Regions from separate parts of the Tardiphaga sp. GW822-FHT04G09 genome, predicted to be linked through region 1. Evidence: predicted binding sites of a transcription regulator. Region 1 holds the regulator's gene; the other holds the start of a gene.
The links. Region 1 encodes PhoB, which activates phosphate uptake and scavenging genes when phosphate is short. Its sites were predicted from a motif close to TGTCATNNANCTGTCAT; they were not measured.
Positions count from the first base shown of each region.

Region 1 (11,390 bases):
GGCAGCAGGCGCTCGGCATCGAACCGCGCATAGGCGCGCATTTTATCCGGGGCGCGGAAGTCGACGATCATCAGCGACACCGGACCGTCGGTCTGGGTCTGCAGGATGAAACGGCCGTCGAATTTCAGCGCCGAGCCAAGCAGTGTCGTGAGCACGATCGCCTCGCCGAGCAGCTTGGCCACCGGCGCGGGATAATCATGCTTGGCGAGCAGCTCATCGAGCGCAGGGCCAAGCCGGGTCAGCCGCCCGCGCAGATCGAGCGGCGCGACCTCAAAAGGCAGCACCGCGTCATCGACCGGAACGGAAGACGGCGCGCGAATGGGGGCGTCGGGCTCAAGATTTGGATCTGATGGGGTCATGACGCTCTATTTGGGGTCGGAGGGCCGCAAGTGAAAGGTGCAGGGAACCGGGAAATATCTGCTCGTCATGGCCGCGCCTGTCCCAGCCATCCACGCCTTTGCAAGGTACCAAGACGGGGATGCCCGGCACAGGGCCGGGCATGACGGAGGTCTTGGGCGATAAAGTCGATACGCCTCACGCCACCGCGCGCAGGCACCAGGCCAGAATGCCCTTCTGCGCATGCAGACGGTTTTCGGCCTCGTCGAACACCACCGATTGCGGTCCGTCGATCACCTCGTCGGTGACTTCGTCGCCGCGATGGGCGGGCAGGCAATGCATGAACAGTGCATCGGGTTTGGCCAGCGACATCAGGCGCGCATTGACCTGATAGGGTTTCAGCAGGTTGTGGCGGGTCTCGCCGTCCTTGTCGCCCATCGACACCCAGGTGTCGGTGACGACGCAGTCGACGCCCTTCACCATCGCATCGGGATCATCGCTGAAGGTGATCGGCGCACCGGTCGCCTTGACCCAGTCCTTGAACGGCTTCTTCGGCGACAGTTGCGGCGGCGTCGCGATGTTGAGCTTGAACTGGAAGCGCTCGGCCGCATGGGCCCAGGACATCAGCACGTTGTTGTCGTCGCCGGTCCAGGCCACGGTGCGTCCCTTGATCGGGCCGCGATGCTCCTCATAGGTCATCACATCCGCCATCACCTGGCAGGGATGCGAGAAACGCGTCAGGCCGTTGATGACCGGCACCGTCGCATTTTCCGCGAGTTCCATCAGCGAGTCATGATTGAGAATGCGGATCATGATGATGTCGACAAAGCGCGACAGCACGCGCGCGGTATCGGCAATGGTCTCGCCGCGACCGAGCTGCATTTCTGCGCCGGTGAGCATCACGACCTCGCCGCCGAGCTGGCGCATGCCGACCTCGAACGACACACGGGTGCGCGTCGAGGGCTTCTCGAAGATCATCGCCAGCGTCTTGTTCTTGAGCGGACGATCGGGCTCGGCATTGGAGCCGTCCCGGCCCTTCAGCCTCGCCTTCATGGCGGCGGCTGCATTCATGATGTTGCGCAACTCACTGGCCGGTACGGCCGTGAGATCGAGGAAATGCCGCGGTGACGTACTCATCACGCGGCTCCCTGCGTCTTTGCAGATGTCCTGGCGGATGAGCCGAGCGCCACGCATGCCTGTTCCAGCCGCTGCACGGCCTGCTCGATCTCGGACTCGCTGACGATCAGCGGCGGCAGGAAGCGCACCACGTTGTCGCCGGCGCCGACGGTCAGCAGCTTGGCATCGCGCAATGCGGCCACGAGATCGCCCGCCGGCACCACCGCCTTGAGGCCGATCAGCAGACCTTCGCCGCGCACTTCGCTGAGCACGTCCGGATGGCTGTCGACGACGCCCGCGAGTTTCTGTTTCAGCAGCAGCGACATCTTCTTCACATGGTCGAAGAAGCCGGGCTTCAGCATGATATCGAGCACGGAATTCGCCGCGGCCACCGCCAGGGGATTGCCGCCAAAGGTCGAACCATGGGAGCCGGGCGCCATGCCTTCGGCCGCTTCCGCCGTGACAAGGCACGCGCCGATCGGGAAACCGCCGCCGAGCGCTTTTGCGAGCGACATGACATCCGGCGTCACACCGATACGCTGATAGGCGAAGAGTTCGCCGGTACGGCCCATGCCGGTCTGCACTTCGTCGAAGATCAGCAGGATGCCGTTCTTGTCGCAGAGCTCGCGCAGCGCGCCGAAGAACGCGTTGCTCGGCGCACGCACGCCGCCCTCGCCCTGCAGCGGTTCGATAAGAATGCCGGCGGTGTTCGGACCGATCGCCTTCTTCACCGCTTCGATATCGCCAAGCGGCAACTGGTCGAAGCCGTCGAGCGGCGCACCATAGCCTTCGAGATATTTGGCGGCGCCGGTCGCAGCCAGCGTGCCGAGCGTCCGGCCATGAAACGCGCCTTCAAAGGTGATGATGCGGGTGCGCTCGGGATGGCCCTTGGAGAAATGATAGTGCCGGGTCACCTTGATCGCGCATTCCATCGCTTCCGCGCCCGAATTGGCGAAGAACACGAAGTCGGCAAAGCTCTGTTCGCACAGCCGGGCGGCGAGGCGCTCACCGTCCGGGCTCTTGAACAGGTTCGACATGTGCCAGAGCTTGGTGGCCTGCTCCTGCAGCGCGGCAACCATATGCGGATGGGCATGACCGAGGGCGTTGACAGCAACGCCGCTGGTAAAATCGAGATAGCGCTCGCCATCGGTTCCAATCAGCCAGGCGCCTTCACCGCGCTCGAAAGCGACATCCGCACGCGCGAAAACAGGCAGCAAGTGAGCCTGAGAGAGGGGCGAGGACGTTGCGTTGTTGGTCATAACCGATCCGATCGAAAAGACTGCGTCCGCGTCGATGACAACTGTGCGAAATCGAACAACGGACCCTAGAAACGAAACGTGCCGCCCTTCTCGGGCGGCACGTGGGCATTATTCTAGGTGTGCTGCGAGGACTGTCAACCGCGCACTGCGGCTTTCGAGTCACACGGAGTCGCAGAAAAAGCCGATTTCGCTGCTTTGTTTGCAGAAGCATGTGGACGCGGCATGCCCGACTCTTGCGCGTGAGTCACGGCATATTGTAGCTTTTGCCTCGTCGGATACGACATCTCGTGCGGCGGTAGATCCTTTTGACACATCCAGTGCGGCGTAAAAGCCGGACGCGAAATTCGCGCCCGGTGAGCGCTAAAGGATTCTGACCGCAGGGATTTTTGAAGTCTCAACTCGCAGCGCTGCCCGGTCAGGCTGGCGCTCACGAAGGGAAAATGGCGATGACGGTAATGACATGGACCGACGATCGCGTCGAACAGTTGAAGAAACTCTGGGAAGGCGGCCTCTCCGCCAGCCAGATCGCTGCGGAACTCGGTAACGTGACCCGCAACGCCGTCATCGGCAAGGTTCACCGCCTCGGCCTGTCCGGCCGCGCCAAGAGCCCCTCCTCGGCAGCTCCGCGGCAGCGCAAGGCGCGCCCGGCACAGCAGATGGTGCGCGTCGCCCGCCCGATGGCCCGCGGCAACACGGCATTGGCCCATAATTACGAAGTCGAGGCCGAGCCCGACCCGATCGCCTATGACAATATCGTGCCGATCAGCCAGCGCCTGTCACTGGTCGAACTCAACGAAGCCACGTGCCATTGGCCGATCGGCGATCCGTCGAGCCCCGAATTCTACTTCTGCGGCGGCAAGGCGCTGGCCGGCGCTCCCTATTGCGCACATCACTCGCGCATCGCCTATCAGCCGGCCAGCGACCGCCGTCGCGCGGTGCCGAAGCCGACGCGCTGAACTGGACGTATCAAGCCAAATGCCCGGCAGCGATGCCGGGCATTTTTCGTTTGGCACTTGCTTGCCTCGCCTAGCGAAGCCTCGCTTCGCCGGGCGGGGAGACGTCGGTCTCCGCATGCGAAGCATGAGGGCATCGGGTGAGAGCGACGCTCCACAGACGCGTAGGATGGGTAGAGCGTAGCGAAACCCATCGCTGTCCTGCGCATGGGACGATGGGTTTCGCGAAGACGCTCTACCCATCCTACGATTCCTGCGCGTGGCGGAAACCTACTCCGCCGCCTTGTCGAAGCGGTCATCCAGTGCGTAGCCGGCACCGCGCACGGTGCGGATCGGGTCCGGCTCACCGGCGGGATTGAGCAGCTTGCGCAGGCGGCCGATATGCACGTCGACGGTGCGCTCATCGATATAGATGTCACGGCCCCAGACGCTGTCGAGCAACTGCTCGCGGCTGAATACGCGGCCCGGATGTTCCAGGAAGAACTCCAGCAGGCGATATTCGGTCGGACCGAGATCGATCGGACGGCTGGACCGCACGACGCGGCGCTTGTCGCGGTCGAGTTCGATGTCGCCGAAAGCGAGCACAGTGGCGAGACGCTCCGGCGCGGCACGCCGCAGCAGACCCTTCACACGCGCCAGGAGCTCTGGCACCGAGAATGGCTTGACGATGTAGTCGTCGGCACCGGTGGCAAGACCGCGAACACGCTCGCTCTCTTCGCCACGCGCCGTCAGCATGATGATCGGCAGTGCCTTGGTTTCGGGCCGTGCGCGCAGGCGGCGGCACAGTTCGATGCCGGACAGACCCGGCAGCATCCAGTCGAGCACCACGAGATCCGGCACACGCTCCTTCAAGCGGGTGTCGGCATCGTCGCCGCGAGCTACGGTTTCTACGTCGTAGCCCTCGGCATCGAGGTTGTAGCGCAGGAGCGTCGTGAGTGCTTCCTCGTCTTCAACCACTAAAATGCGCGCGTTCATTGCCATATTGATCAATACCCTCAGTGACGTCCGACAAGCCCTAGATCATGATCCGAGCGGAAGACCGGCTTCCCCTTTTCCGCATCATGCTTCAGGCCGTCGGCGTATTCGCGAAGTTGGTCATGTCGCCCTTCGGACGTTTGTCGACCATCTGCTGACCCTCGATCATGTAGAACACGGTTTCCGCGATATTGGTGGCGTGGTCACCGATCCGCTCGATGTTCTTGGCGCAGAACATCAGGTGGATACAGAACGAGATGTTGCGCGGATCTTCCATCATGTAAGTGAGGAGTTCGCGGAACAGCGAGGTGCAGATGGCGTCGATTTCCTCGTCGCCCTTCCACACCGTCATGGCTGCCGGCAGATCGTGCGCGGCATAGGCGTCGAGCACCGACTTGACCTGGGTGGTCACGAGGTCGGTCATGTGCTCGAGACCGCGGATCAGCTTCAGCGGGTGGAAGTCGCTGTCGAGTGCATTGACGCGCTTGCCGATGTTCTTGGAGAGATCGCCGATCCGCTCCAGATCGGTGGCGACGCGCAGCGCGCCGACGATCTCGCGCAGGTCGACAGCCATGGGCTGGCGCTTGGCGATGGTCAGCACGGCACGTTCTTCGATCGTGCGCTGCAACTGGTCGATCTCGGCATCGGCGGCGACGACGCGGGCGCCGAGTGCGACGTCCCGGCGGATCAGCGCATCGACGGATTCGACGATCTGCCGTTCAGCGAGGCCGCCCATCTCGGCAACGAGACGGGTCAGATCCTGCAGATCGTCGTCGAATGCCTTGGTGGTGTGTTCAAAAGCCATCTCTAAATCCTCCCGCGAACATGTCGCGTCAGCCGAAGCGGCCGGTGATGTAATCCTGGGTACGGCGATCGGTCGGCGACGTGAAGATCTTGTTGGTCTGATCGAACTCGATCAGTTCGCCGAGATACATGAAGGCCGTGGTATCGGAGACGCGGGCGGCTTGCTGCATATTATGGGTCACGATCGCGATCGTGTACTGATCCTTCAACTCGTCGATCAGCTCCTCGATCTTCGCGGTCGAGATGGGATCGAGCGCCGAGCACGGCTCGTCGAACAGGATCACTTCCGGCCGAACCGCGATGGTGCGCGCGATGCACAGACGCTGCTGCTGACCACCCGACAGGCTGAGGCCCGACGCGTTGAGCTTGTCCTTGACTTCGTTCCAGAGCGCACCGCCACGAAGCGCCCTCTCGACGCGGATGTCCATCTCCGACTTGGAGATCTTTTCATAGAGGCGGATACCGAAGGCGATGTTTTCGTAAATCGTCATCGGGAACGGGGTCGGCTTCTGGAATACCATGCCGACGCGGGCACGCAGCAGGTTGAGATCCAGCTTCGGATCCAGAATGTTCTGGTTATCGAGCATGAGCTGACCTTCGGCGCGCTGGCCCGGATACAGATCATACATGCGGTTGAAAATGCGCAGCAGCGTGGACTTGCCGCAGCCCGACGGGCCGATGAAGGCGGTCACGCGGTTCGCCATCAGCGTCAGATTGATCTTCTTCAGGGCATGGTGTTCGCCGTAATAGAAGTTCAGGTCGCGCACGGTGACCTTGGGACGGGTCTCGCCCTGCAGGACCGGCGGCGGCATCGAGACGGAGGGAACGCCAGACGACACAGAAAGCTCACTCATTTTGCTGTCCTCTCGGCGCCGAGAATGCGTGCGCCAATGTTAAGGGCAAGTACGGTCAAGGTGATGATCAGGGCACCGCTCCAGGCGAGCTGCTTCCAATACTCGTAGGGGCTCTGCACGAAGTTGTTGATGGTCACCGGCAGGTTGGCCATCGTCTTGGTGAGATCGAGGCTGAAGAACTGGTTGCTCAGCGCGGTGAACAGCAGCGGCGCCGTTTCACCGGCGACACGCGCCGTCGCCAGCAGCACGCCGGTGATCAGACCGGCCCGGGCTGCACGATAGGCGATCCGCTTGATGACCAGGGAGCGCGGCAGGCCGAGCGCCGAGGCCGCTTCACGCAGCGGGTTGGGTACGAGGCCGAGCATGTCTTCGGTGGTACGGACCACGACGGGGATGACGATCACGGCGAGGGCCAGCGAACCGGCGAGAGCCGAGAAGCCACCCATCGGAACCACCACCGCGCCATAGACGAACAGGCCGATGATGATGGACGGGGCCGACAGCAACACGTCGTTGATGAAGCGGATCACCGAGGTCAGCTTGTCGTGCTTGCCATATTCAGCGAGGTAGGTGCCGGCAAACAGGCCGAGCGGCGCACCGATGCCGACGCCGATCACAGTCATGATGACCGAACCGACGATGGCATTGAGCAGGCCGCCTTCCATGGAGCCGGGCGGCGGCGTGTTCTGGGTGAAGATCTGCAGGCTGATGCCGGCGAGACCGTTATAGAACAGCGTGAACAGGATCAGCGCGAGCCAGGTGACGCCGAACAGGGCGGCACCCATGCAGAGGCCGCGGACAATCGTGTCATTGCGACGGCGGGATGCGTAAATCGGGTTCATGACTTAGTTCCCCGCCTTCTTTTCAAGCCGCATCAGCATCAGACGCGCGGCTGAAAGCACCATGAAGGTGAGCACGAACAGCAGCAGGCCGAGCAGGATGAGGCCGGACTGATGCAACCCGTCGCTCTCCGCGAATTCGGAGGCGATCGCCGCCGAGATCGTGGTGCCTGGACCGAACAGCGAACCGGTGATGCGGAACGAGTTGCCGATGATGAAGGTCACCGCCATCGTCTCACCGAGTGCGCGGCCGAGCGCCAGCATGATGCCGCCGATCACACCAACGCGGGTGTAGGGGATGACGACGTTGCGAACGACTTCCCAGGTGGTGCAGCCGACGCCGTAGGCCGCTTCCTTGAGCACCGGTGGCACCGTCTTGAACACATCGACCGAGATCGAGGTGATGAAGGGCAGCACCATGATGGCCAGGATCAGCGCGGCGTTGAACAGCGAGAGATAGGACGGCGGACCGGCGAAAATGGTGCCGAGCACAGGCACGCCTTCGAAGGTCGCGATCAGGAACGGCTGGAAATGGTTGGCCAGGAACGGGCCGAGCACGAAGAAGCCCCACATGCCGTAGATGATCGACGGAATGCCCGCGAGCAGCTCGACCGCCATGCCGATCGGACGACGCAGCCATTGCGGGCACAGTTCGGTGAGGAAGATCGCGATGCCGAGACCGACGGGAATGGCGATCCCCATGGCAATCACCGACGTGATCAGGGTGCCGTAGATCGGGCCAAGCGCACCAAGGACCGGCGGATCAGCCGACGGAGCCCAGCGCTGCGTGGTCAGGAACGAGAAGCCGAATTCGTGGAGCGCTGGCCATGCGCCGGCGATGAGCGAGAGGATGATGCCGCCGAGAATGAACAGAACGGACAGCGCCGAGATGCGCGTGATCCAATAGAACGCCTGATCTCCGGCCTTGAAGGCGCTCAGCGCCTTTGCGCGGTCATAAGGTCCAGTGGCGTCCATCGGTGAGCTCTGTACGGCCATGTCTGCCACGCCAGTCCCCTGTATTGTTGTATTACCCAAAACGCACTGCCCTGGATGGGCCTGTCAGGGCGCGAAGTCCGAACAGCGAAGAGAAATCCAGCTCGGTAAAAAATAGGCGGAGGAGAGATGCCCCTCTCCTCCGCCCGTACCAGATCAGCTCTTGATGTCAGCCGACCAGGTCTTTTCGATCAGCTTGACGACGGGTTCCGGCATCGGAATGTAGTCGAGCTCCTCAGCCATCTTGTCGCCCTTTTCGAACGACCACTTGAAGAACTTCACGGCTTCAGCCGATGCAGCCTTATCGACCGGGGTCTTGTGCATCAGGATGAAGGTCGCGGCAGTGATCGGCCAGGAAGCGTCGCCCGGCTGGTCGGTGAGGATCACGTAGTAGCCTGGAGCCTTGGCCCAGTCGGCGTTCGACGCAGCGGCCTGGAAGGCTGCAACGGTCGGCTGCACGGTCTTGCCGGCCTTGTTGATCATGCCGGTATAGGTCAGCTTGTTCTGCTTGGCGTAAGCATATTCCACGTAACCGATGGCATTCTTGGTCTGGCCGACATTGCCAGCAACGCCTTCGTTGCCCTTGGCGCCAACGCCAACCGGCCACTCGACGGCGGTACCGGTGCCGATCTTGGTCTTCCACTCAGCCGAGGCCTTCGACAGATAGTCGGTGAAGTTGAAGGTGGTGCCCGAACCGTCCGAACGACGAACAACGGTGATGGCGGCCGACGGCAGCTTCAGCTTCGGGTTCAGTTTGGCGATGGCAGCGTCGTCCCACTTGGTGACCTTGCCGAGATAGATGTCGCCGAGCACTTCGCCGGAGAGAACCAGCTCGCCCGATGCGATGCCTTCGAGATTCACGACAGGAACGATGGCGCCCATCACCATCGGCCACTGAACCAGGCCGTCTTTCTCGAGCTGCTCAGCCTTGAGCGGCGCGTCGGTGGCGCCGAAGGTCACGGTCTTGGCCTGGATCTGCTTGATGCCAGCGCCCGAACCGATGGACTGGTAGTTGAGACCATTGCCGGTCTCTTTCTTGTAGGCGTCGGCCCACTTCGAATAGACCGGGAACGGGAAGGTCGCTCCAGCGCCCGTGATGTCGGCGGCAAATGCCGAGGTCGAGGCGGCCATCAGGCCGGCGACGACGATCGTTTTCAGGAATTTCATGGTTATCTCCATCTGGTGAGCAATAACGCCGAATGCGCCAAGTGGTGCTCACGCCGCCCGTTTAGGGGTGGTCGATTGTGCTTTTATGATAGTTCCGTGACACTTGGATGACAGCGCCAAGCATTTGTAAATGCTTGGTTTTTGGTCATTACCGATAGTTTTACCGCGCAAATGACATCAAAAATGCCGTCCCTTATGGGCCATGCAATACCGTCAAAAATCGACCGTCACAGGGGTTAACAATATGTTTCAGCAGGCGGAATTCGGTCCCGCCAGCATGCGCGCAGACGACAGTCGCGGGCACGGTATTGAGGCTGATCGGACGCTATGACGCACCGCGTGCCAGGGCTTTTTTGACGGTCCGGGCAAAGCGCAGCCATACGAAACCGCCCGAGGGCGGCTCGTAACGGGGGGACACAGCAACCAGGACGAAGGGAGCTTGAAGCGTCAGGACGCGGCAGCGGGGGGAGGCGCCGGCGGCGTCTTCACCTGCGGAAAGGCGGCGGTGAAGGTCGCGCCGTTCTTCGGCACGCTTTCGATCAGCAGCCGGCCGCGGTGCCGGTTCAGGATGTGCTTCACCAGCGAGAGGCCGAGGCCCGTACCGCCCTGCGCGCGGCTGTCGCCGACATCGACGCGGTAGAAACGTTCGGTGAGGCGCGGCAGATGCTCGGGAGCGATGCCCGGGCCATAGTCCCGCACGGCGACGCGGATTTCCGGCACGCCTTCCGCCGTCGATGCGGTGACCAGCGACACGTCGACCTTGCCGCCGGACGCGCCGTATTTCAGCGCGTTCTCGATCAGGTTCTCGAACAGCCTCAGCAATTCCTCGCGATCGCCGGCGATGGATACCGGCGTCTCCGGCAGCTCCATCTCGATCTTGACGTTACGCTCGTTGGCGAGCGGCTCCAGGCCGTCGCCGACCTGGCGGATGATGGGGAGAATATCGACCAGCGTATCCGGCCGCACATGCGCTGACAGTTCGACGCGCGACAGCGACAGCAGATCGTCGATCAGTCGTGCCATGCGGGTCGCCTGCGCATGCATGATGCCGAGAAAGCGCTCGCGCGCCTTGGCGTCGTCCTTGGCCGGTCCCTGCAGCGTGTCAATGAAGCCGGACAGCGCCGCCAGCGGCGTGCGCAGCTCGTGGCTGGCATTGGCGACGAAATCGGCACGCATTTCCTCGACACGGCGCAGCGGCGTCTGGTCATGGAAGGTCATCAGCATGCAGGTGTCGGTACCACCGAAGGCCGTCGGCACCGGCACCGGCGTGATCATCAATTCCATCCAGCGATCGACGGGCACGTGATCGAGATAGGTCGCGCGGCGCGGCTCGGTGGTGGCGATGGCTTCGCGCAGGGCGGTGATGATCTCCGGCGAGCGCAGCGCGAATTGCGCGAGTTCGTTCTTGCGCAAGGCGGGCGCGAGCTGCGCGGCTGCGGCATTGAGATGGATGACGCGGCCGGCGCGGTCGAGCAGCACGGCGGGATCGGGAATGCCGGCGATGATGGCCCGCACTGCGGGCGCCTCGACAGGATTGGCCGCCAAAGCTTCGTCACGCGCCGTCACCACGTCGTGCAGCCGCCACGGCACCAGCGCCGCGCCGGCGATGCAGACGAACACGATACCCGCGCGCAGCGGCGACAATTCGCCGAAAAACACCAGTGCCGCCAGCGCCAGGCCAGCGGCCAGCAGAATGATCGCCGAATGCCGCAGCCGATCAGGCCAGGGCGAGAACATGGTCGATGGGGAAGCTTCAATGGCCATCTGAACCGGATTTCTTCCTGCTGCGAATGCGAATGTGTCAGGCGCCGGAGCGACCGTGTTCCTTCAGCGGATGGCCGACATCGGGCTTGGCCTCCGCTGCGACCGCCTGCAGCTTTTTCGATCGCGAACCAACAATAAGCTCGCGAAGCGTCAGTAACATGACTGATATAAAGAATGGCGCGAGGTAATAAAGCACCCTGAACAGCAACATGCCAGCCAGCAGCTTTTCCTGATCCATCATTTCGAGGCCGACCAGCATCGCGGCGTCGAACACCCCAAGTCCGCCCGGCGAATGGCTGGCGAACCCCAGCAAGGTGGCCGAGACGAACA
Region 1 covers NZ_JBXAMO010000014.1:112,969-124,358, forward strand. The annotation lists gene AC1RLZ_RS21690 (Hsp33 family molecular chaperone) at 1-359, opposite strand, end outside; gene argF (ornithine carbamoyltransferase) at 535-1,473, opposite strand; gene AC1RLZ_RS21700 (aspartate aminotransferase family protein) at 1,473-2,711, opposite strand; gene AC1RLZ_RS21705 (GcrA family cell cycle regulator) at 3,158-3,667, shown strand; gene phoB (phosphate regulon transcriptional regulator PhoB) at 3,935-4,639, opposite strand; gene phoU (phosphate signaling complex protein PhoU) at 4,731-5,444, opposite strand; gene pstB (phosphate ABC transporter ATP-binding protein PstB) at 5,473-6,297, opposite strand; gene pstA (phosphate ABC transporter permease PstA) at 6,294-7,139, opposite strand; gene pstC (phosphate ABC transporter permease subunit PstC) at 7,143-8,141, opposite strand; gene pstS (phosphate ABC transporter substrate-binding protein PstS) at 8,286-9,296, opposite strand; gene AC1RLZ_RS21740 (ATP-binding protein) at 9,744-11,060, opposite strand; gene AC1RLZ_RS21745 (lysylphosphatidylglycerol synthase domain-containing protein) at 11,098-11,390, opposite strand, start outside.

Region 2 (11,390 bases), on a different contig from region 1:
TGATGCGGGCGCTGCGCAAGATCTGCGACGAGAACGGCATCGTGCTGATCGCCGACGAGGTGCAGACCGGTTACGGCCGCACCGGCAAGATGTTCGCGATGGAACATTACGACGTGAAGCCTGACCTCATCACCGTGGCGAAGAGCCTCGCCGGCGGCTTTCCGCTGTCGGGCGTGATCGGCAAGGCCAAGATCATGGACGCTGCCGATCCGGGCGGCCTCGGCGGCACCTATGCCGGCAACCCGCTGGCCGTGGCTGCGGCGCTTGCTGTGCTCGACGTGTTCGAGAAGGAGAAGCTGGTCGACCGCGCCAATGTCATCGGTGCGAACATCGTGGCCCGTCTCAAGAAGATGCAGCAGCGCAACGATCTCGTGCCGATCGCGGGCGTCCGCAATGTCGGCGCCATGATCGCCTTCGACATCGTCAAGGAGCGCGGCAGCGATGCGCCGGATGCGGAGATGACCAAGAAGGTGACGCAGCGCGCCACCGAGGAAGGCCTGATCCTGCTGTCCTGCGGCGTCAACTTCAACACCGTGCGCGTGCTGGTGCCGCTGACCGCCGACGACAAGATCATCGACGAAGGCATGGACAAGCTCGAAGCCGCTCTGTCCGCCTGATTACATCACACAAGAACAAGGTCACCATCAATGACACTCGATCCCACACTTCGCGACAAGATCATCGCCGCAGTCGACAAGGGCTTCGATGCCCAGGTCAAGTTCACTCAGGACATGGTTCGCCATGTCTCGACCCGCGGCAACGAACACACGATGCAGGACTTCATGTTCCGCGCCATGAAGGCGCGCGGCTACAAGATGGAGCGCTTCGAGATGGACCGCGCAGCGCTCGGCCATCATCCCGGCGCCGGCGCCTGGGACGACCTGCACTCGACCGCGCCGATCGTGGTCGGCACCCATTATCCGCGCGAGGAAAAGGGCCGCTCGCTGATCATGCAGGGCCATGTGGACGTGGTGCCGGAAGGCCCTCACGACATGTGGACCACGCCGCCTTACGATCCCGTGATCCAGGGCGACTGGATGCAGGGCCGCGGCGCCGGCGACATGAAGGCCGGCTGCGCCTCCAACATCTTCGCCCTCGACGCCTTGAAGAGCCTCGGCCTGCAGCCGGCGGCCACCGTCTATCTGCAGTCCGTGGTGGAAGAAGAGTCCACCGGCGACGGCGCGCTGATGACGCATCTGCGCGGCTACAAGGCCGATGCGGTGGTGGTATCGGAGCCCTCGCACGAGACGATCACCCGCGCCAATATCGGTGTGGTCTGGTTCCAGGTCGAAGTTCGCGGCGTGCCGGTGCATGTGCAGCGCATGGGCACGGGCGCCAACGCCATCGACGGCGCCTATCGCATCATTGGCGAATTGCGCAAGCTGGAAGCCAAATGGAATGCGACCAAGGACCAGCACGAGCACTTCAAGAACATCGAGAAGCCGGTCAATCTGAACATCGGCAAGATCGCCGGCGGCGACTGGGCGTCCTCGGTCCCGGCCTGGTGCAAGGTGGACTTCCGCATCTCGCTGCTGCCCGGCAAGACCGCCGAAGCTGCAAAGAAGGAGATCACCGACTGCGTCGCCGCCTTCGCTCATCAGGATCCGTTTCTGTCGAACATCCCGCCGACCGTGACCTTCAACGGCTTCCAGGCCGAAGGCTACGAGCTCAAGCCGGGCTCCGACGCCGAAGCCACACTGGCCGCGGCGCATGAAGCGGTATTCGGCCAGAAGCCGAAGCCGGAAATCTCGCTGGCCTATCTCGACAGCCGCGTCTATGCGCTGTTCGACAACGTGCCGACGCTGAACTACGGCTGCATCTCGCGCGGCGTCCACGGTTTCGACGAAGGCGTCAACCTGCCCTCGCTGAAGAAGACGACGACGGCGCTGGCGCTGTTCATCGCCGAATGGTGCGGCGTGGAAGAGATCAAGGCCTAATCAATCAGGCCTCGGCTTGAAGACGGAACGGGCGGCGGAGTCATCCGCCGCCTTTCTCATTTCCTCCAGTTGCAGATACCGCCCGTGCGGCACGGCCAGACCTGCACCCGCGTATCCGCCGCATTGGCATCGAGCGGATTGCCACGGCGGCTGCGAGCAACCTTCTTCTGCGCAGCGGCGCGCTGCGCCACCGGCTTGGCAGCCTGCGCGCGCGCAACACGCGGCGTCGCCTTTACCGGATTGGCTTTGGCATCCGTCTTGGCATCGGCTTTGGCCTGAATCTGCACCGGCTCGAATGACGCGGGCGGGCCGAGCAATTTCGGCGACAGCACGGCCTTCTGCAGATCGAGTAGCAGGTATTCGCCCGGCTTGTAGGAATCGGCCTGCGCGGCACCACAATTCGCCAGCAGCGCAATGCCGGCCGAGGCCGCAATCAACCGCTTCAAACTCATTTACGCCTCCCGAGGCCGGTTCCGGCTTCTGGACTACAATGTTGCTAAGTTAAGCATGGATAACGCTGAATCCAGCCCTGAGTTTCCCCGAAAGCGCCTGCAGCGCAGGCATTTCTGGCGGTAAGACTAACCGTCCCCTCGGGCCCGCCCAATTGATCCAGCGCAATGCGACTCCGCGCCGCTGCGCCGACCCTCCGCTCAATCACTTCAGCAGCGGAGACTGCCATGACATCCGTCCAGCCCTATCCCCTCGTCAGTAATTTCATCGAACGCCTTGGCGACTGGTTGATCCAGCGCCGCCAGCTCAACGAACTCGGCGCGCTCGACAGCGGCGAGTTCAAACGCATGGCCCACGAACTCGGCCTTGCGCCAGGCGATCTCGATACGATCGTGCGCAAGGGCGTGAACGGCGCCGAGGAATTGCCGCGGATGCTGCGCGCGCTCGGCTTCGACGAGGCCGCCATTGCCAGGATCCAGCCGCCGCATATGATGGAGATGCGCCATGCCTGCGCCAGTTGCGCACACAAGCGGGCCTGCAGGACCCACCTCGCAGCCAAAACGGCGGCGGCGAATTACGAGAACTATTGCGCCAATGCCAACGATATCACGCTGCTGGCCCGTGCTGCGGAGTAGATTATTCTCCACCCTTGCCAGAAATGCTCGAAAAACCGGCCAGGTAAGCCTAATCGGTTAGGTTAAGATTTGGTTTAAGTTGCGACAAAACACGGCTGGGATAGCGTCGACCACGTCGCGCAGTGGGGTTTGGAAGTCGCTTTCCAACCCCGAATTTCAATGCTCGGCACGGGGCCGCCGTTATTACCTGCGTCGGCGGTCCCACCCCTTGGCAGACGATTCCGAACACCAAACGCGCGACCGTTGCGCATCATGCGATCCGCGTCATTGCTGCGACTACGTGCGTCCGATCGCGTGCAGAGCACCGGTGGCGCCTAGATATCAGCGAACACCTCCAGCAAATTCCCGTCGGGATCGCGAAAGAACAGCGTGCGATGTCCAAAGACCTGATCGGTCGGCGGCGACACGAGGCTGATACCTTTCCGCACCAATTCCTCTGCACACGCATCTACCTCCGCAACGGAAACCTTGAAGGCAAGCTGAAGTGCTGCACTGCCAACCGGGACCGGACTATCTGACGCGGTGCGGCTTGGTATGGCCAAGGCTAACGTGTTGCCGCCGATGCGAAATTCTATCCAGCCGGACGATAGCACGCGCTGCAGCGAAAAGCCGAGCACCGTCTCGTAGAAGCAACGCATCGCCTCCATGTCGCGGACGAAGATGACCGTGTAGTCGATGGCGCGAATAGCTTGAAAGGCCGACCTGGTGTCTGCACTCCGTTCCTCCATCCCGGCTTCTCCATGCTCATCCGGCGAGATGATCCAAGGGCGTCAAGCCTCGCACAGCTGATTGTGCATCTACAACTGCTGGCACATTGCTCATCCGCGTCATCGCATCGCAGCAGAGAAACACGTTGTGAATGCTCGCAATTTAATCCGCGACACAGTGTTGCTACGCGCAATCCTCCTTGACTTGCTCTCGCCGCACTTGGCAGTCTGTGATCACACAAAAAAGCATCGGGCAACGACCCAGATGCATCTAGGGAGAGACACCATGGACTCATTTCTGAGGCCGCTTGCGGCTGCGAGTATGATTGTTGCTGGCGCCCTTGCTTCCACTGCTCCAGCATCTGCCCAGCAAGCGCCGATCAAGATCGGCATTCCGACGTCGGTCCAGCTGCAGGTCGGCCGCGACACCCAGAACGCCGCCAAGCTGGCCATCGAAGAAATCAACGCGAAAGGCGGATTGCTCGGCCGCAAGCTCGAAATGGTTGTCGCCGACGAGACCGAGAATCCCGAACAGGGCATTGCCGCGATCAAGAAGCTCACCGCAGACGACAAGGTGAATGTGCTGATCGGCGGCTATACGTCAGGCGTGACGCTGGCCCAGCTGCCGCATATTTCCAGCGCCAAGACGATCTATATCGGCGTCGGCGCTGCATCGCCCGCGATCACCGCCAAGGTGAAGTCGGATTACGACAACTACAAATACATCTTCCGCGCCTTCCCCATCAACGCCGCGCATCAGGCCCGCGCGCTGGTCGACTTCATCAATGGCAAACTCAAGGGCGAAATGGGCCTGAAGAAGATCGCCATTGTCGGCGAGAACGCCAAATGGGTGCAGGACCTCGTTCCGATCCTGAAGAAGGGCGCCACCGAGGGCGGCACCGACGTGACGCTGGCCGAGTTCTTCGACACCTCGACCTCGGACTTCTCGCCGCTCTTCGCCAAGGTGAAAAATTCCGGCGCGCAGTATCTGATCGTGATCCTGTCGCACGCCTCCTCGGACATCTTCGTCAAGCAGTGGCATGACGCTCAGGTGCCGATTCCGATCGGCGGCATCGACGTGAAGAGCCAGGACGCCGACTTCTTCACCCGCGTCAGCGGCAAGGCCAATGCCGAAACCGTCGGCATGTTCGCGATCCGCGCGCCGCTTACGCCAAAGACCATTCCGTTCTGGGATGAATTCGTGAAGCGCTTCGGCACCGCCCCTGTTTACACCGGCATCGGCGCCTACGACTCGGTCTACGTCTATGCGGACGCCGTGAAACGCGCCAACTCCATCGAACCGGACGCGGTCATCAAGGAGCTCGAAAAGACCGACCATGTCGGCATCGCCGGCAAGCTTGTCTTCGACGAACTTCACGACGTGAAGACCGGACCGGGACTGCAGAACCTCCTGTTCGTGCAGTGGCAGAAGAACGGCGAGCGCGTCGTTGTCTGGCCCAAGGAAGCCGCCACCGGACCGATGATCGCGCCGCCCTGGATGAGCAACTGACCTGTTGATCGCGATCATCATGATCGCAGCGTAACCGCACGGCCGGCGATCCTCTCGCCGGCCGGAAAAAGGGAGGCGCGAACCTTCACGCGTTCGCCCTCTTCTGTCCGGTCTTCAACAGCGGGTTCTCATGCTTCAGATTCTGATCTACGGCGCGGTCTCCAGCGCCATCTATGCGATGCTGGCCGTTGGTTTCACCCTGATCTTCGGCGTCGCCCGCATCCTCAATCTCGCCCATGGCTCGTTCTACGCACTCGGCGCCTATGCGGCCTATGTCCTCACCTCGCTACTCAGCGTTCCGCTCTTCATCGCTGCACCGCTGGCAGTGTTGATGGTCGCAGGCTTCGGCGTGGTGATGGAGCGCTTTCTGGTGCGTCCACTGCGATCGTCACAGCTTGCCGTATTGATGATCACGCTGGCTGTGTCGCTGGCTGTGGAGCAGGCGCTGTTCATCACTTTCGGCTCCGAATATCGCAACGTCCCCTCATTCGTCGCTGACAAGCTATCGATCGGCGGCGTCGATATCTCCGGCCAGCGCCTGCTGGCACTCGTTGCCGGTGTCCTCGTGCTGCTCGGCCTGTGGCTGTTCATCCAGCGCACGCGCCTCGGCGCGGCCATCCTCGCGGTGTCGCAGGATCCGGAAGCCGCGCAATATATGGGGATACCGACCAACCGCATCTTCTCCATCGTGATGGCGATCTCCGCCGGCACTGCGGCGCTCGCTGGCGTACTGGTGTCGCCGTTCCTTACGGTGCAGCCGACCATGGGCCTGCTGCCGATGGTGAAGGCCTTCGCCATTGTCATCGTTGGCGGGCTGGGCTCGATCCCCGGCAGTATCATCGCATCGCTGATCCTCGGTTATTCCGAGACCATCGTGGCCTATCTGATTTCGTCATCATGGACCGAGCTGGTGTCGCTGGTCGCGGTCGTCGTCACGCTGATGATACGGCCATCCGGAATCCTTGGTCGACGGGCGGCGTTCTGACATGAAGCGCATTTCACCGATTGATATCGCCGGCGGGATCATCGTCGTCGCCATTCTCGCGCTGGCGCCCATGTTCGCCGCCAGCAACTATCTCACCGGCGTGCTGACAGTGTGCGCCATCTACGGCATCTGGGCGTCGAGTTGGGACTTCATGTCCGGCCTCACCGGCCGCGAGAACTTCGGACACTCGCTGTTCATCGGCACCGGCGCCTATACCGCCGGTTTCCTCTCCAGCATCTGGTCCGCCAGCCCGTGGATCAGCCTGCCGCTGGGCGTCGTCATCGCCATCGCCTTCAGCCTGCTGGTGGGTTTCCCCACGCTGCGCCTGCGCGGGCCCTACTTTGCGCTGGCCATGCTGTCGGCCTCCGCCATCCTGCAGCGCCTGTGCCTGATCTTCTGGGAATATACCGGCGGCGAGGAAGGCCTCTACGGCCTCGATCCCCTCATCAAGAATCCGCTGCATTACTACTGGTTCGTGCTCGCCATTCTGGCGGTCACGGTGATCGCGCTGACGCTGCTGGCGCAATCCCATTGGGGCCTGCTGCTGCGTGCGATCCGCGGCGACGAGGCCACCTGTCAGGCCGCCGGCATCAATGTCACCTTCTACAAGATCGTGTCGCTGATGATATCGGCCGGCTTTGCCGGTCTGGGCGGCGCGCTCTACGCGCATTACCAGCTCCAGGTGTCGCCGCCGCTGTTCTCCGTCGTGGTGTCGATCACCGTCATCATCATGGTCTATGTCGGCGGTATCGGCTCGATCTACGGCGCTGCCGTTGCCGCGATCCTGCTGACGCTGCTCACCGAGATGCTGCGTGGCTTCGGCGAATACCGGCTGTGGATCTACACGCTGACCCTGATGCTGATCCTGTTCTTCCTGCCCAACGGACTGATCGCTCCCCTGTGGCGCCGCATGACGGAGCGTTTCCGATGACCGACCTGCTCGAAGTCAACGGCGTGACCAAGCGCTTCGGCGGCCTGACCGCCGTCAAGAACGCGTCCTTCACCCTGAAGAAAGGCGAGTTCACCGGCATTCTAGGTCCCAATGGCGCCGGCAAGACCACGCTGTTCAACATCCTCACCGGCTTCATGCAGCCGACTTCCGGCACCATCTATTTCAACGGCGATCTGGTGCGTGAGCTCGCGCCATACAAGGTCGTCAATCGCGGCATGGCGCGAACCTTCCAGCTCACGCGCCCGTTCGTCGGCATGAACCTGCTGGAGAACGTGCTGGTCGCCTGTATGTCCCCCCGCGCCAGCGAGGACAAGGACAAAGAGGCGCGCGCCAGCTATCTGCTCGCCCAGGTCGGACTTGGCGGACGCGACAGGGAGCCGGTGGAGACGCTGCCTTACGGCGACCTCAGGCGGCTCGAAATCGCGCGCGCACTGGCAACCCGGCCGGACCTGTTGCTGCTCGACGAGCCTTTTGCAGGCTTGGGGAGCAGCGAGATCGAGCAACTGGCACAACTGATCCGCCGGCTGCATCGCGAGGAAAACCTCACCATCCTTCTGATCGAACATAAACTCCGCGAATTCATGGCGCTGGTATCGCGCGTCATCGCGATGAATTTCGGCGAGATCATCGCCATCGGCCCGCCCGAAGAGATCGTGAAGAACGAGAAGGTGATCGAGGCCTATATCGGCAAGACGGAGGACGCTCATGCCCCTGCTTGAAGTCGCCGATCTCAAGGTCAGCTATGGCAAGGCGCTGGCGATCGAGTCCGTCTCGATCAAGGTCGAGAAAGGCGAACTCGTCGGCGTGCTCGGCCCCAATGGCGCCGGCAAGACCACGCTGCTGAAGGCCATCTCGCGCAGCATCGCCTCGCAGGGTACGCTGAACTTCAAGGATGCGTCGCTGCATCCGATCGAGCCGTATAATGTCGTCGCCAGGGGCATCTGCCACTGTCCTGAGGGGCGCAAGCTGTTCTCGGAACTCTCGGTGCTGAAGAACCTGCAGCTCGGCGCTTACCTTCGCAAGAATAACGCCGACGTCGAGAAGGACCTGGAGCGCGTCTTCGCGCTGTTCCCGGTGCTGCGCGAACGGCAATGGCAACAGTCCAGCACACTGTCCGGCGGCGAGCAGCAAATGGTCGCCATCGGCCGCGCGCTGATGGGACGTCCGGAATTGCTGCTGCTCGACGAGCCCTCTGTCGGCATCGCGCCGCGGCTAAAGGGACTGATCTTCGACTCGATCCAGCAGATCAGGAAAGACGGTACAGCGATCCTGATCGTCGAACAGGACGCGACATCGACGCTGCGGATCGCGGATCGGATCTATGTGCTGGAACACGGGCGGACGATCCGTGAGGGAACGTCGGCGGAGATCGCCGGCGACAAGTACATCCAGCAGATTTATCTGGGGGTGTGAGCCGATTCCTTCTCCCCGCATGCGGGGAGAAGGTGGCTCGAAGGCGCGAAGCGCGTTCGAGACGGATGAGGGGGACTATCAGCAGGCTCCGAGCATGAGGATAGTCCCCCTCACCCGCCTTCACATGCTACGCATGCGAAGGACGACCTCTCCCCGCAAGCGAGGCGAGGTTAGGATCACCCCTTCCGCGTATACAGATGAAACCCGCCATAGATGCCTGAGCGATCCGCAGCCAGACCTGCAGCGCTGCGCGCGTCGTCGCGCTGCCACGTCTCGCGCAGCGAAGCATGTTCCGGGTCGTCCAGCGGCGATTCGGCGCCGGCCGTGCGAAAGATCACGCGGATGCCGTCATTGCCGGCGCGGTCGATCGCATCCCACAGCGCACGGATTTCGTCCGGCGCCATCCAGTCCTGCGAATCCAGCAGCACCACCGCGTCGATCTGGCGGGCCGGCAGACTCTCAATGAACACGCGCAGATTGGCATGGACCGGTGTGACCAGCGCGGCGCGGCTGGCAGTTTCCGCATAGCGGCTCTGCTGCAGATACAGTGGCAGGCATTTGTCGCCGGGGCCGACATAGCTGCGGCTCAGCGCCTGCCAGGCGAAATAATTGTTCGCGTTCGGATGCACGTCGATCAGCGCGAGCAGGCGCTGATGCAGCACTTCATTGAGCGGCTGATTGCCGCCGAGCAGCGTGCGTTGCTGCGGCGGAATGCCGAGGCTGAACAACAGGGCCGGCGTCTTCGTCATCATACGGGCAAGCCGCGAATGGAACAGCCAGTGCAGGCGCTCCAGCGCGCGCTTGCGCGCGGGCGACTGGGCGTCGTCGTGCAGTAACGCCTTGAGATCGATGCGGGCGAGCTTCGCCAGACCATGCGCGAAGCCGATGAAGCGGCCGAGCGCGCCATGGCGATAGAAGCCGTCGCTGAAGTAACCATAACGGGGGCGGCCCTGGATATCGCGTTCGTCCCAATAGCCGCGCGCTTCGGCATCGAGCAGCGGGCGCAGCCGTTCGCGGTACAGACCCACATTGGTATCCGACGCGCCTTCGCCGAAGAATTTCCAGAAGTCCTGATAGTTCGGCAGCGCGCGCAAGCCGGCGAGTTTCAGCTTCAACAGCGACAGATGCGCCTCGTTGAGATCGACCGCATAGACATGCTCGGGCTTCGCCGACAGATAGGACAGCGCATTGCAGCCGCCGCTGGAGATGGTGACGATGGTCGAACCGGGCGCCAGCTGCAGTGCCGCCATATCCGCTTCGGGATCTTCCCAGATCTGGGTGTAGACCAGCCGGCGGAACCAGAAGGCAAACAGCCTGTCCCAGATCGTCGTTTCCTCGCGACCACGGCTATTGCGAACGGCGTCGGCGATCAGATGCGTATTCATCGGCTTCTTGGACCCTTCGAATCGACAATCTGATATTTTTATCAAGCGCAGACTGCGGTTTTGCGACAGAACCTTCTCCAATCAGCGACTTTCTTGCCACAAAGCCACTGTCACACCGCTGTCGTGTGGCGATGAAAAGGATCGCGCTGATAGTTGAGCGATGAGGTGAGCCATGACGATTGTCTCCGAATACGAGGATGGCGGTCAGCCTGCGTGGTCGAACGAGGCCACGCATCGCATGAACCGGATGTATCGCTGGCAGCGCTTCATCTATGACGCGACGCGCCGGTACTATCTTCTCGGCCGCGACCAGCTCATCGCCGAACTGGCGCCGGTGCCGGGCGCATTGGTGCTGGAGATCGGCTGCGGTACCGGCCGCAATCTCGTTCAGGCTGCCCGGAAATATCCACAGGCGGTATTTTACGGCATCGATATTTCGACCGAGATGCTGACCACGGCCATCGCATCGATTGCACGCAACGACCTCGCGGATACCGTCCGCGTCGCCCATGGCGATGCGACGAATTTCGATCCGGCACGCATCTTCGCCGTTCCGTCATTCGATCACGTCATGATTTCCTACACCCTGTCGATGATCCCGAGCTGGCAGGATGTGCTCGATCACGCCGTGTCGCAGCTCAAGCCCGGCGGACAACTGCACATCGTCGATTTCGGCCATCAGGAGCGGTTGCCCAAACTCGCCAGCACACTGCTGCTGCGCTGGCTGACACTGTTCGACGTGACGCCGCGCCGCGAACTTCTCGATGTGCTGAAGACGCTCGCCGAGCGTCACCATGCCAATCTCGATTTCAAACGCCCGTTCCGCGGCTACGCGCAATCGGCGGTGCTGACGTTGCCGAAGTAGTTCAGGCCAGCTTGCGTCTGTTCACATTCCGATAGGCCTCGACGGCGCCGAACAGCGCCAGCGACAGCACGAACGGGATCAGGTGGTAGAACAGCCGGAACAGCAGCAGCACGGCCAGCAGTTTTTCAGTATGTTCGCCGCCGAGCCCGACCAGGATCGTTGCGTCGAACACACCAATGCCCGCGGGTGCGTGGCTGGCGAATCCCAACAGCGTCGCAGCGATGAAGACGACGATCACCTGCGCGACGCCGATATCCATCGTTTCGGGGATCAGCACATACATCGCCAGCGCCGCCGCCCCGAGATCGACGAGCCCGATGCCGATCTGAAAGAACACGTTGCGCCCGCTGGGCACCGGCACCGACCAGTTGCGGCCGCCGAGCGTCCGCATACCGTTCCACGTCCAGGCGACATAGGCGACGATGCCCACGAGAATTGCGACAGCGATGAAGCGGTTGATCTCGGGCGAGAGCTGATCGATCCGGCTGATGGCGCCCGGCTCATGCAGGGTGCTGAGCGCCAGCGCGGTGAGATTGCCGAGCCAGAAGGTG
Region 2 covers NZ_JBXAMO010000002.1:427,958-439,347, reverse strand. The annotation lists gene gabT (4-aminobutyrate--2-oxoglutarate transaminase) at 1-617, shown strand, start outside; gene AC1RLZ_RS05805 (ArgE/DapE family deacylase) at 648-1,937, shown strand; gene AC1RLZ_RS05800 (hypothetical protein) at 1,994-2,389, opposite strand; gene AC1RLZ_RS05795 (DUF6455 family protein) at 2,615-3,022, shown strand; gene AC1RLZ_RS05790 (VOC family protein) at 3,337-3,750, opposite strand; gene AC1RLZ_RS05785 (ABC transporter substrate-binding protein) at 4,016-5,239, shown strand; gene AC1RLZ_RS05780 (branched-chain amino acid ABC transporter permease) at 5,370-6,224, shown strand; gene AC1RLZ_RS05775 (branched-chain amino acid ABC transporter permease) at 6,226-7,155, shown strand; gene AC1RLZ_RS05770 (ABC transporter ATP-binding protein) at 7,152-7,895, shown strand; gene AC1RLZ_RS05765 (ABC transporter ATP-binding protein) at 7,882-8,589, shown strand; gene AC1RLZ_RS05760 (BtaA family protein) at 8,766-9,974, opposite strand; gene AC1RLZ_RS05755 (class I SAM-dependent methyltransferase) at 10,147-10,839, shown strand; gene AC1RLZ_RS05750 (putative bifunctional lysylphosphatidylglycerol flippase/synthetase) at 10,841-11,390, opposite strand, start outside.
Region 2: AC1RLZ_RS05760 (BtaA family protein) is a predicted target of PhoB. The motif match lies at 10,083-10,099, and genes of this name have one in related genera.